Regions from separate parts of the Micromonospora sp. NPDC000089 genome, predicted to be linked through region 2. Evidence: riboswitches for the same ligand, from Rfam matches in the RefSeq annotation. Region 2 holds a riboswitch; the other holds the start of a gene.
What was found. A riboswitch is a leader RNA that binds a small molecule or an ion and turns the genes downstream of it on or off. The one in region 2 is predicted to bind thiamine pyrophosphate.
Positions count from the first base shown of each region.

Region 1: another riboswitch for thiamine pyrophosphate. It lies ahead of ACFY3U_RS20000 (thiamine phosphate synthase); the one in region 2 lies ahead of ACFY3U_RS03380 (ECF transporter S component).

Region 1 is NZ_JBIAZT010000010.1:215,382-221,207, forward strand. Features, by position in the region: gene thiO (glycine oxidase ThiO) at 1-993, opposite strand, end outside; gene ACFY3U_RS20000 (thiamine phosphate synthase) at 987-1,613, opposite strand; TPP riboswitch at 1,608-1,715, opposite strand; gene ACFY3U_RS20005 (ThuA domain-containing protein) at 2,048-5,826, shown strand, end outside.
Region 2 is NZ_JBIAZT010000002.1:1,635-7,460, forward strand. Features, by position in the region: gene ACFY3U_RS03370 (energy-coupling factor transporter transmembrane component T family protein) at 1-77, opposite strand, end outside; gene ACFY3U_RS03375 (ABC transporter ATP-binding protein) at 74-1,540, opposite strand; gene ACFY3U_RS03380 (ECF transporter S component) at 1,688-2,278, opposite strand; TPP riboswitch at 2,354-2,460, opposite strand; gene ACFY3U_RS03385 (alpha/beta fold hydrolase) at 2,558-3,388, shown strand; gene ACFY3U_RS03390 (aminoglycoside N(3)-acetyltransferase) at 3,378-4,211, shown strand; gene ACFY3U_RS03395 (sugar isomerase domain-containing protein) at 4,208-4,957, shown strand; gene ACFY3U_RS03400 (DUF6328 family protein) at 5,047-5,550, shown strand; gene ACFY3U_RS03405 (acyl-CoA dehydrogenase family protein) at 5,682-5,826, shown strand, end outside.

The DNA.
Region 1 (5,826 bases), on a different contig from region 2:
GGCGGTGACCGGGGTGAGCACGATGCCGTGCCGGTGGTGACCGGTGGCCGCGAGCACGCCGGGCCGCCCGGGCAGCGGGCCGAGGATCGGCGCGTTGTCCGGGGTGCCGGGGCGCAGCCCGGCAGCGGCCTCCACCAGCTCGTACTCGGCAAGCTCGGGGACCAGGTCGACGGCGGCGCGCAGCAGCCGCAGCACCGCCCCGGCGGTGACCTCGGTGTCCGCGCGCTCCTCGACGGTCGCCCCGACCACCACCTCGCCGTCCTGCCGGGGCACCAGGTAGACCGGCTCGCCGTCGGCGTACCCGCGGATCACGTGCCGGAAGCCCGGCATGCCGCGACCGGGCGTGCGCAGCCGGAGCACCTGGCCCTTCACCGGCCGGACCGGCAGCCCGGTCAGCGCGGCGGCCCCGCAGCCGGCGGCGACCACCGTGACGGCGGCGTCCAGGTCGGACAGGTCGGCGACCGGGCCGGGTCGCGGCGTCGCGCCGGCCCGCTCGGCCGCGACCCGCAGCGCGGCGACCAGCCGCCGCGGGTCGACCTGGTGGTCGCCGGGGGCGACCGCGCCGCCGCGCAGTCGCGGCGACAGCGCCGGCTCGCGGTCGCGCAGCTGCGACGGGCGCAGCGGCGTGATCGGCAACCCCAACCCCCGTTGGTACGACCACAGCCGCCCCGCCTCGGCCAGGTCGTCGGCGGTGAGCCCGACGACCAGGGTGCCCTCGGTCGCGTAGCCGATTCCGGTGCCGGCCGCCCCGGCCAGCTCGGCGGCGAAGCCCGGCCAGCGGGCGGCGGAGTCGGCGAGCAGCCCGGTCAGCTCCGGCTCGCCGAAGTACGCCTCGGCGACCGGCGACAGCATTCCGGCGGCCACCCGGGAGGCGCCGGATCCGGGGGCGGGATCGTGCACGTCGACCCGCAGCCCGCGGGACGCGCAGCGCCAGGCGATCGCCAGCCCGACCGGTCCCGCCCCCACCACGGCGACGTCCGGCCGGGTCAGCACGTCAGCGCGCCGAGCAGCTCGGCGGTGGCCCGGCCCGGGTCGGCGGCGTGCGAGAGCGCGCCCACCACCGCCACCCCGTACGCCCCGGCGGCCCGCAGCTCCGGCACGTCCCGGGCGGTCACCCCACCGATCGCGATCACCGGCACCGGCACCGCGTCGGCGACCGCGCGTACCCCGGCCGGGCCGATCGGGTCGGGCAGGCCGCTCTTGGTGCGGGTGGGGTGGCACGGCCCGACGCCCAGATAGCTGGCGCCGGCGGCGACCGCCTCGAGCGCGCCGGCCGGCTCCCGGGCGGTGGCGCCGAGCACGGCGGTGCCGCCGAGCACCCGGCGGGCCGCGCCGACCGGCAGGTCGTCCACGCCGACGTGGCCGCCGGCGGCACCCACCGCGAGCGCCACGTGCAGCCGGTCGTTGACCAGGCAGGTGGCGCCGTACGGGGCGCAGCGCGCGACCACCCGGCGGGCCAGGTCGTACGCCTGGCGGTCGGTGGCGTCGTCGGTCACCCGGACCTGGACGACCAGCTCGGCGCGGGCCACCGGCAGCGCGGCGGCCAGCACGGCGAGCGGGTCGCGCCCGGGCCGGGTGTCGGTGATCAGATGCAGTCGCCCCAGGGACGGCACGGCAACTCTCCTCCCTGCGCCGGCATTACCCGGATCAGGTTCGACGGTCGGGGGCTGCAGCCCCCCTCTCAGCCCGGTGCACCGGGCTCCCGTGGGTCACGTCGCAGTCACCGTACGACGTCGCGGCCGATCCGCCAAGGGCGGGTCCGGTCGGTCGGGCCGTCGGCCGCACCTTTTCGGACGGCTGGTCCGCTCGCGCCCCGATACGCCGGTCGCCGATACCGAATCGTTACATGCCGATGCCTTGCCGGAAACGGATCGGGCGGCGCTAATTTGTTCAACGGATCGACATTATTCGGTGCCCGGCCTCGGCGTGGTCGGTAACCGAGCCGACCGGCGCGGGCCTCGGCGTGGCCCGCACGCACGACCGGGGATGGACTGCGGCGAGTCGTCCCCATGCACACCGCTGTCCAGCTCGGACAAAGGAGCATGGAGTGTCCTCATTTCGCCGACGCCGCCTGTTGCGCGGCCCGGTCATCGCTGCCCTATCGACCCTGACCCTCCTCGCCGGCGCCCTGACCGGCCCGACCGCCGCCCAGGCCGCCCCGGCCGCCCCGGCGCCGCGGCCGGCCGCCCAGGCCGCCGCCGCCGACCCGTTCGCGGTGCTGGTGTTCTCCAAGACCGCCGGCTTCCGGCACGACTCGATCCCGGCCGGCATCGCGGCCATCCGCAAGCTCGGCGCCGACAACGGCTTCACCGTCGACGCCACCGAGGACGGCGCCGCGTTCACCGACGCCAACCTGGCGAAGTACCAGGCGGTGATCTGGCTCTCCACCACCGGCGATGTCCTGGACGCCGACCAGCAGGCCGCCTTCGAGCGGTACGTGAAGGCCGGCGGCGGGTACGTCGGCGTGCACGCCGCCTCGGACACCGAGTACAGCTGGCCCTGGTACGGCAAGCTGGTCGGCGCGTACTTCGCCGGCCACCCGGCCAACCAGCAGGCCACCGTCAAGGTCGAGGACCCGGCGCACCCGTCCACGGCCGACCTGCCGGAGCGCTGGTCCCGGTTCGACGAGTGGTACAACTTCCAGTCCAACCCGCGTGGCGACGTGCACGTGCTTGCCAGCCTGGACGAGACCAGCTACAGCCCGGGCGCCGGCGCGATGGGCGCCGACCACCCGACCTCCTGGTGCCAGGACTACGACGGCGGCCGCGCCTGGTACACCGGCGGCGGCCACACCCAGGAGTCGTACGCGGACCCGCAGTTCCTCAGCCACCTGCTCGGCGGCATCCGCACCGCGGCCGGCGCCCAGCCGGCCGACTGCGGCGCCTCGAAGACCGCCAGCTTCGAGAAGGTGACGCTGGACAGCAACACCAGCAACCCGATGGAGCTGGACGTGGCCCCGGACGGCCGGGTGTTCTACGTGGAGCGGGACGGCCGCCTGCAGATCATCAAGCCGGACACCGGCAGCACGGTCACCGCGCTGCGGCTGAACGTGTTCACCGGCAACGAGGACGGCCTGATCGGCATCCGGCTCGACCCGCACTTCGCGGACAACGGCTGGGTCTACCTCTACCACGCCCCGAACGACGGGATCGCGCGCAACCTGATCTCCCGGTTCACCGTCACCGGCGACACCGTCGACCCGGCCAGCCGCAAGGACGTGCTGCGGGTCGACACCCAGCGCAACACCTGCTGCCACGCGGGCGGCAGCATGGTCTTCGACCGCGCCGGCAACCTCTACCTGGCCACCGGGGACAACACGAACCCGTTCGAGTCGGACGCGTTCACCCCGATCGACGAGCGGCCGGGCCGGCAGGACTACGACGCCCAGCGCAGCGCCGGCAACACCAACGACCTGCGCGGCAAGGTGCTCCGGATCCACCCGGAGGCCGACGGGACGTACACGATCCCGGCGGGCAACCTGTTCGCCCCCGGCACCGCGAAGACCCGGCCGGAGATCTACGGCATGGGCTTCCGCAACCCGTTCCGGATCGGCATCGACCCGGCCACCGACACCCTCTACGTCGGTGACTACGGGCCGGACGCGGGCGCGAACAACCCGAACCGGGGCCCCGAGGGCACCGTCGAGTGGAACATCGTCGACAAGCCCGGCAACTACGGCTGGCCGTACTGCACCGGGGCGAACTACGCGTACAACGACTACCAGTTCCCGTCCGGGCCGAGCGGGGCGAAGTTCGACTGCGCCGCGCCGGTGAACGACTCCCCCAACAACACCGGGCTGACCAACCTGCCCCCGGCCATCGCGGCCACGGTCGACTACGACTACTCCGGCAACCCGCGGTTCCCCGAGATCGGCGGCGGTGGGGCCCCGATGGCCGGCCCGGTCTACCGGTACGACGCGGCGAACCCGTCGAAGCGCAAGTGGCCGGCGTACTTCGACGGCAAGGCGATGTTCGGCGAGTGGAACCAGTCGAAGATGTACACCATGCAGGTCGGCGCCACCGGCCGCACGCTGGTCGACATCAACCAGCTGCTCAAGGGCATGCCGTTCGTCCGCCCGATGGACTTCGAGTTCGGCTCGGACGGCGCGCTCTACCTGATCGAGTGGGGCACCGGGTTCGGCGGCAACAACGACGACTCCGGGGTCTACCGGATCGACTACACCGCCGGTGACCGGGCCCCGATCGCTCAGGCGTCCGCCCAGCCCACCTCCGGCCCCGCGCCGCTGACCGTGACGTTCTCCAGCGAGGGCTCCCGGGACCCGGACGGCGGCCCGCTGACCTACGCCTGGGCGTTCGGCGACGGGCAGACCTCCACCGAGGCGAACCCCACCCACACGTACGCCAAGGCCGGCGACTACACCGCGCAGCTCACCGTGACCAGCGGCAACGGCCGTACGGCGGTGGCGAACGTGCCGGTGACGGTCGGCAACACCGCGCCCACGGTGACCATCGAGTTCCCGCCGGACGGCGGCTTCTTCGACTGGGGTGACCAGGTCAAGTACACGATCAAGGTGACCGACCCGGAGGACGGCACGATCGACTGCGACCGGGTCCGGTTGCAGGTGCTGCTCGGCCACGACGAGCACGCCCACCCGCTGGAGCAGCACACCGGCTGCTCGGGCACGGTGCAGACGTCGCTGGCGTCCGGGCACGGCGCGGAGGCGAACGTCTTCGCGGTCTTCGAGGCCACCTACACCGACGACGGCGGGACCGGCGGCGCCGGCGCGCTCACCGGCCGGGCGATCGAGCGGTTGCAGCCCAAGCGCAAGCAGGCCGAGTACTACACCGCCACCGGCCGGGCCCCGGGCGCCACCGGCGGCGGCGACGCCGGGGTACAGAAGGAGGCCACCACCGACAGCGCCGGCGGCGGGCAGAACATCGGGTTCATCGAGGACGGCGACTGGTGGTCGCTGAACCCGGCGAACCTGACCGGCGTCGACTCCATCCGGTTCCGGGTCGCCTCGGCCACCCAGGGCGGCCGGATCGAGGTCCGCTCCGGCGCCGTCGACGGCCCGCTGGTCGCCACCGCCACGGTGGGCAGCACCGGCGGCTGGCAGCAGTTCGCGGACGTCACCGCACCGGTCACCGGCGCGGGCGGCCCGACGCTGTACTTCGTCGCGAAGGACCCGGCCGGCGGCGCCGGCTCGCTGTTCAACGTCAACTGGATGGACTTCCTCGGCAAGGGCGTCACCGACAACGCGCCGCCGCAGGTCACGGCCAAGGCCACCCCGGCCTCCGGCACCGCGCCGGTCACCGTCGCGTTCGACGGCACGGCCACCGACGCCGAGGGCGACACCCCGCTGACGTACGCCTGGGACTTCGGCGACGGTCAGAAGGCGACCACCCTGGACGCCACCCACACGTACACCGCGCCGGGCTCGTACACCGCCACCCTGACGGTGACCGACAAGCGGGGCGCCAAGGGGTACGTGAACGTCCCGGTGAAGGTGGAGGCGCCGAACACGTCCTGCTTCGGGGCGCGCTCGGACGACTTCACCGGCACCAGCCTGGACAAGGGCCGCTGGACGGTGGTGCGGGAGAACCAGCTCTACTCGGTCTCCGGCGGGTCGCTGCGGCTGCCCACCTCCTCCGGTGACCTGTACGGCGCCCGCAACGACGCCACCAACCTGGTGCTGCAGCCCGCGCCGAGCGGGGCCTGGCAGGCCACCACCAAGGTCACCCTGCCCACCACGGCCGACTACCAGCAGGCCGGCCTGCTGGTCTACGGCGACGACGACAACTACGCCAAGGTCGACCTGCTGCACTCCGGCAGCCGGCGGGTGGAGTTCATCCGGGAGACCGCGGG
Region 2 (5,826 bases):
GCGGCGGCCAGCTTCGCCACCGGGTTGCGGCGGGCCAGCGGGGCGCCGGGCGTGGCCACCGACTCGACGGCGATCACGCCGCGCCGCCTGCGCGATTGCCCGGGCCGCCGGTGCCGTCCGGCGCGGGCGGGCGGGTCAGGGTGACCGTGCGGTCGGCGAGCGCGGCCACGAAGTCGGCGTCGTGGGTGACCGTGACCACGCCGTGCCCGGCGTCCCGCAGGTCGGCGAGCAGGTCGAGCAGCTCCCGCCAGGTGCGCCGGTCCTGCCCGAAGGTCGGTTCGTCGCAGATCAGCAGCCGGGGCGCGGTGGCCAGGGCGGTCGCCACGCTCAGCCGCCGCGCCTCCCCGCCGGAGAGGGTGTACGGGTTCGCGCCGGCCAGCGCGGTCAGCCGCAGCCGGTCCAGCAGCGCGTCCACGGTGGCCCGTACCTCCGGTTCGGGGCGGCCGGTCCGGCGCGGGCCGAGGGCCAGCTCGTCGAAGACCGTGCCGGTGACGAACTGGTGCTCCGGATCCTGGAAGACCGAGCCGATCCGGGCGGCCAGCGCGGGCGCGCGCCAGCGGTGCGGCGGGGTGCGGGCGTCCGCGCCGGCCAGCTCGGTGGTGGCGGCCAGCCGCCCGGCGCCGGGGCGCAGCAGCCCGCCGAGCAGCAGCGCGAGGGTGGACTTGCCGGCGCCGTTCGGGCCGAGCACGGCGAGCGCCTCGCCGGCGCGTACCCGAAGGTCGGTGGGGGCCAGCCGGGGTGGCAGGCCGAGCCGCTCGGCGGTGAGCAACCGCTCCCCGGGCGGCGCGGCGGCGGGCCGGGGCGCGGTTCCGTGGCCGGGCACCCAGACGCCCTCGGCGGCGAGCGCGTCGCCGTGCGCGGCGAAGACCGCGGCGGGTGGGCCGTCGGCCCGGACGCCGCCGCCGGGCTCCAGCACCACCACCCGGTCGACCAGCGGCAGCACGTCGGCGACCCGGTGCTCGACCAGGATCAGCGTGGTGTCGTCGTCGAGCGCGCCGGCGACGGCCCGGCGGACCAGCTCGGCGCCGGCCGGGTCGAGGTTGGCGGTCGGCTCGTCGAGCAGCAGCAGCCCGGGCCGCAGGGCGAGCGCCCCGGCCAGGGCGAGCCGCTGCTGCTCGCCGCCGGAGAGCGCCGCGGTTGGCCGGTCCCGGTGGTACGGGAAGCCGACCCGGCGCAGCGCCTCGTCCACCCGGGGCCAGATCTCCTCGGCCGGTACGCCCCGGTTCTCCAGCCCGAACGCGACGTCGTCGCCGCAGCGGGCCATCACCAGCTGGGTCTCCGGGTCCTGGAAGACGACGCCGACCCGCTCGCGGCCCTTGCGCGGGTCCAGCCCGTCGATCTCGACGGTGCCCTCCTGCTCGCCGGAGTCCTCGGGCAGCAGCCCGGCCAGCGCCGCCAGCAGCGTGCTCTTACCCGCCCCGGACGCCCCCAGCAGCAACACCCGCTCCCCGGCCTCCACCCGCAGGTCGACGCCCCGTACGGCCCACCGCCGCCGCCCAGCGTGCCGCCACCCGAACCCCCGCACCTGCACCGCACTCACCACCCCACCCCCTCCCTTCCTCCCGTCCCCCGTCCCCCTCACCCTGCCCCGCCCGAACCCGTTGATCATGAGGTTGGCGGCACCAATGGAGATCCACATCGTCGGCAACCTCATGATCGACGCGGCGGGCGGCGGGGTGGGGAGGGGTCAGACGGGGGTGCGGGTGCGGCCGGCGGGGAAGCGGTCGAGGACGCCGGTGTCGGCCAGCGCGCGGGTGAGGAACCAGGAGCCCGCGCCGGCCACCACCGTGGCGCTGACGATGGTGAGCAGCGCGTACGGGATGCGGTAGTCGGTGAGGTCGTAGGCGGCGTTCCAGTAGACGAAGTCGAAGATCGCCGCACCCAATCCGGTCAGCGCGCCGGCCAGCAGCGCGGTCGGCAGGCGGTACGAGCGGTAGCGGAACGCGGCGAACGCCAGCTCGGCGCCGAGGCCCTGCATCACGCCCTGGAGGATCACGATGCTCGCCCACTGGCTGCCCAGCAGCGCGGAGATGATCGCCGCCACCGTCTCGCAGTAGAGCGCCGCGCCCGGCTTGCGGATGACCAGCCCGCCGAGCACCGCGGGGACCAGCCAGACGCCGTAGATCAGCGCCTGGGCCGGCGGGAAGAAGGCGAAGGCGCCCGCGGTGGCGCTCCAGAGCAGGTTCCAGGCCCAGAAGACGACGCCGAAGGCGACCGCGATCACGGAGGCGACCACGATGTCGATGGTCCGCCACCGGTTGCTGTCGGTGTGGTTCATGATGTGCTCCCAGTTCAGCTTGTACGCGAACCAGGCAAGACGCACGCCGCGCCCGGAAAACCGGACGGCGGCGCGGCTGGAGGTCGACCGAACTCCCTGCGCTGGCATTACCCAGATCAGGTTCGAGGGTCTGCGGGCACCGGCCCGCACTCTCAGCGCTGTGCGCTCCCCTGTCGGATGTGAAGTTGTCTCGGCAGACTAGCACCCACGCCGGCCGACGCCGTCGGATCGGATGCCGCCGGCCGGTGCGACCGTCGCGGGCGGGCTAGGCTCCGGATCATGCGGGTCGACGCGCGAGGACTGACGTTCGAGGTACGCACCGGCGGCCCGGAGGGCGGTGACCCGGTCCTGCTGCTGCACGGCTTCCCCCAGCACGGCGGGGAGTGGGACGCGGTGGTGCCCGCCCTGCACGCCGCCGGGCTGCGCACGTACGCGCCGGACCAGCGGGGCTACGCGCCGGGCGCGCGGCCGGCCGAGGTGGACGCGTACCGGCTGCCCGAGCTGGTCGCCGACGCGGTGGCGCTGCTCGACGCGTTGGGCGTGGACGCGGCGCACCTGGTCGGGCACGACTGGGGCTCGATCGTCGCCTGGGCGGTGGCGGCGGCGCACCCCGACCGGGTCCGCACGCTGACCGCGGTCTCCGTGCCCCATCCGGCCGCCTTCGGGTACGCCCTGGCGAACGACCCGCAGCAGAAGGCGCGCTCGTCGTACATGGTGCTGTTCCGGCAGCCGGGCAAGGCGGAGAAGGTGCTGCTGGCGCTCAAGGCCGCCGCGCTGCGCAAGCTGCTGTCCGGAGTGGGCGACGCCGCGGCGGTGGCCCGGTACGCCGAGCCGATGCGCGAGCCGGGGGCGCTGACCGGCGCGCTGAACTGGTACCGGGCGATGTCCGGCGCCGACATGAAGGCGGTCGGCCCGGTGCCGGTGCCCACCACGTACCTGTGGAGCGACAAGGACATCGCGGTCGGCCGCACCGCAGCCGAGGCCTGCGCCGGCCACGTGACGGGGGAGTACCGCTTCGTCGAGCTGGCCGGGGTGAGCCACTGGATCCCCGACGAGGCGCCCGCCCCGCTGGCCGAGGCGATCCTGGCCCGGATCCACGGTGTCGGCTGACCCGCCCACCGGCCGGGCCGGCCAGCCGTCGGGCGGGCCGCACACCCGCGCGTCGCTCGCCGCGCAGCTCACCGCCCTGGGCGTACGCCCCGGCGGCACGCTGCTGGTGCACGCCGGGCTGCGTACCCTCGGGTTTCTCTGCGGTGGCCCGCAGGCGCTGGTGCTCGCCCTGCGCGACGCGCTCGGCCCGGACGGCACCCTGGTGGTGCCCACCCACACCCCGGAGAACAGCGACCCCGCCGGTTGGCGCAACCCGCCGGTGCCGGTCGACTGGTGGCCGGTGATCCAGCGGGAGATGCCCGGCTTCGACCCGGCGGTCACCCCCAGCCGGTTCATGGGCGCGCTCGCCGAGACGGTGCGGTGCTGGCCCGGCGCGCGGCGCAGCGACCACCCGCACGTCTCCTTCGCCGCCCTGGGTCCGCAAGCCGAGCGGATCGTCGCCGGGCACTCCCGGGCGGACATGCTCGGCGAGCGCTCCCCGCTGGGCCGCGTCAACGACCTGGACGGCGAGGTGCTGCTACTCGGCGTCGACCACGGCGCGAACACCTCCCTGCACCTGGCCGAGTACCGCCGGCCGGCGCCGTCGCGGGAACGGCTCGGCGCCGCGGTGCGCAGCTGCGGCGGCGGCCGGGAGTGGGTCTGGTGGGACGACGTGGCGATCGACGCGAGCGACTTCCCCCGGCTGGGGACGGATCTCGAAGCGACCGGCGCCGTCCGGTCCGGACCGGTCGGGTCGGGAGTCGGCCGGCTGATGCGACAGCGGGCGGCCGTCGACTTCGCGGTGGACTGGCTGGGCCGCAACCGACGGACGGAGAAACCATGAGCGTGAGCGCCGAGGGCTACCTGGCGGTGGTGACCGCCGCCATCGATCGGGTGGCGGCGAGCCAGCGTACGGCGGTGGGCCGGGCGGCCGACCTGCTCGCCGAGGCGCTGCGCGCCGACGGGGTGATCCACGCGTTCGGCACCGGCCACTCCGAGGCGCTGGCCATGGAGATCGCCGGCCGGGCCGGCGGGCTGGTGCCCACCAACCGGATCGCGCTGCGCGACCTGGTGCTGTTCGGCGGCGAGCCGCCGAGCGTGCTCGGGCCGCACCTGGAGCGCGACCCCGCGGTGGCGCACCGACTGTACGAGTTGGCCCCGGTCAGCCCGCCGGACATCTTCGTGCTCGCCTCGAACTCCGGCGTCAACGGGGCCATGGTGGAGTTCGCCTCGATCGTCCGCGAGCGCGGCCACCGGCTGATCGCCATCACCTCGGCGGAGCACTCGGCCCGGATGACGTCCCGCCACCCGTCCGGGCGCAAGCTGGCCGACCTGGCCGACGTGGTACTGGACAACGGCGCCCCGTACGGCGACGCCACCCTGCCGCTGCCGGGCGGCGGCGCGGTCGGCGCGGTCTCCTCGATCACCGCGGCGCTGCTGGCGCAGCAGGTGGTGGCCGAGACGGTGGCTCGGCTGCTGGCCGCGGAGGAGCGGCCGCCGGTCTACCTGTCGGCCAACATCGACGGCGGCGACGCGCACAACGCCGACCTGGAGGCCCGGTACGCGGGCCGGATCCGCCGGGGATCATGAAATCCGTTTCGCGCGGGTGTCCACCGGGGAAATGAGCGGTGGCCCACGGATGAATTCCGTGGGCAGTACCGTCTCACCGGAGGTAGTGCGTGTCCAAGGAATCCGAGAAGCAGCGCTGGCAGCGCAACTTCGCCGACCTGCTGCAGGAGCTGCGGGTCGCCCAGACCGGCGTGCAGATCCTCTTCGCCTTCCTGCTGACCCTCCCGTTCAGCAACGGGTTCAGCCGCACCAGTGAGTTCCAGAAGGACGTGTACGTCGTCGCGCTGCTCGCCGCCGCCGCGTCCGCCGCGATGATCATCTCACCGGTCGCGTTCCACCGCGCGCTGTTCCGCCAGGGCCGCAAGCCGGAGCTGGTGCGCTTCGCCCACCGGATGGCCAGCGCCGGGCTCGGGTTCATGCTGGTGTCCATGGTCAGCGCGGTGCTGCTGGTGACCGACTTCGTGCTCGACCGGCCGCTCGCCTTCGTGCTCAGCGCCCTCACCGGGCTGTGGTTCCTGACCTTCTGGATCATCCTGCCGATGGCCCGGCGCAACTGGGGCGACGACGACATCGACGACGACGATGACGAGACGGTGCTGGTGACCCGCGACTGAGCCTCCGGCCACGCCCGCCGGGCGCGGAGAATTCGACGTGCACGCAGCGCTACCCCTGGGTAACACCCGGGGGTAGCGTGGTTTACATCGAGCACGTTTCCGCAGCCGGGCCGAGGTTCGAGGGGGCAGCCGTGACCACGACGCAGAACGATCCATCCACCCAGGACGGTGTCGGACCACTGCCCGGCGAGGCGGGACAGGTCTCGGAGAAGGAGGCCCGCCAGGTCGCCGAGGCGGCCCGGGAATCCGCCTGGGACCGGCCCAGCTTCGGCAAGG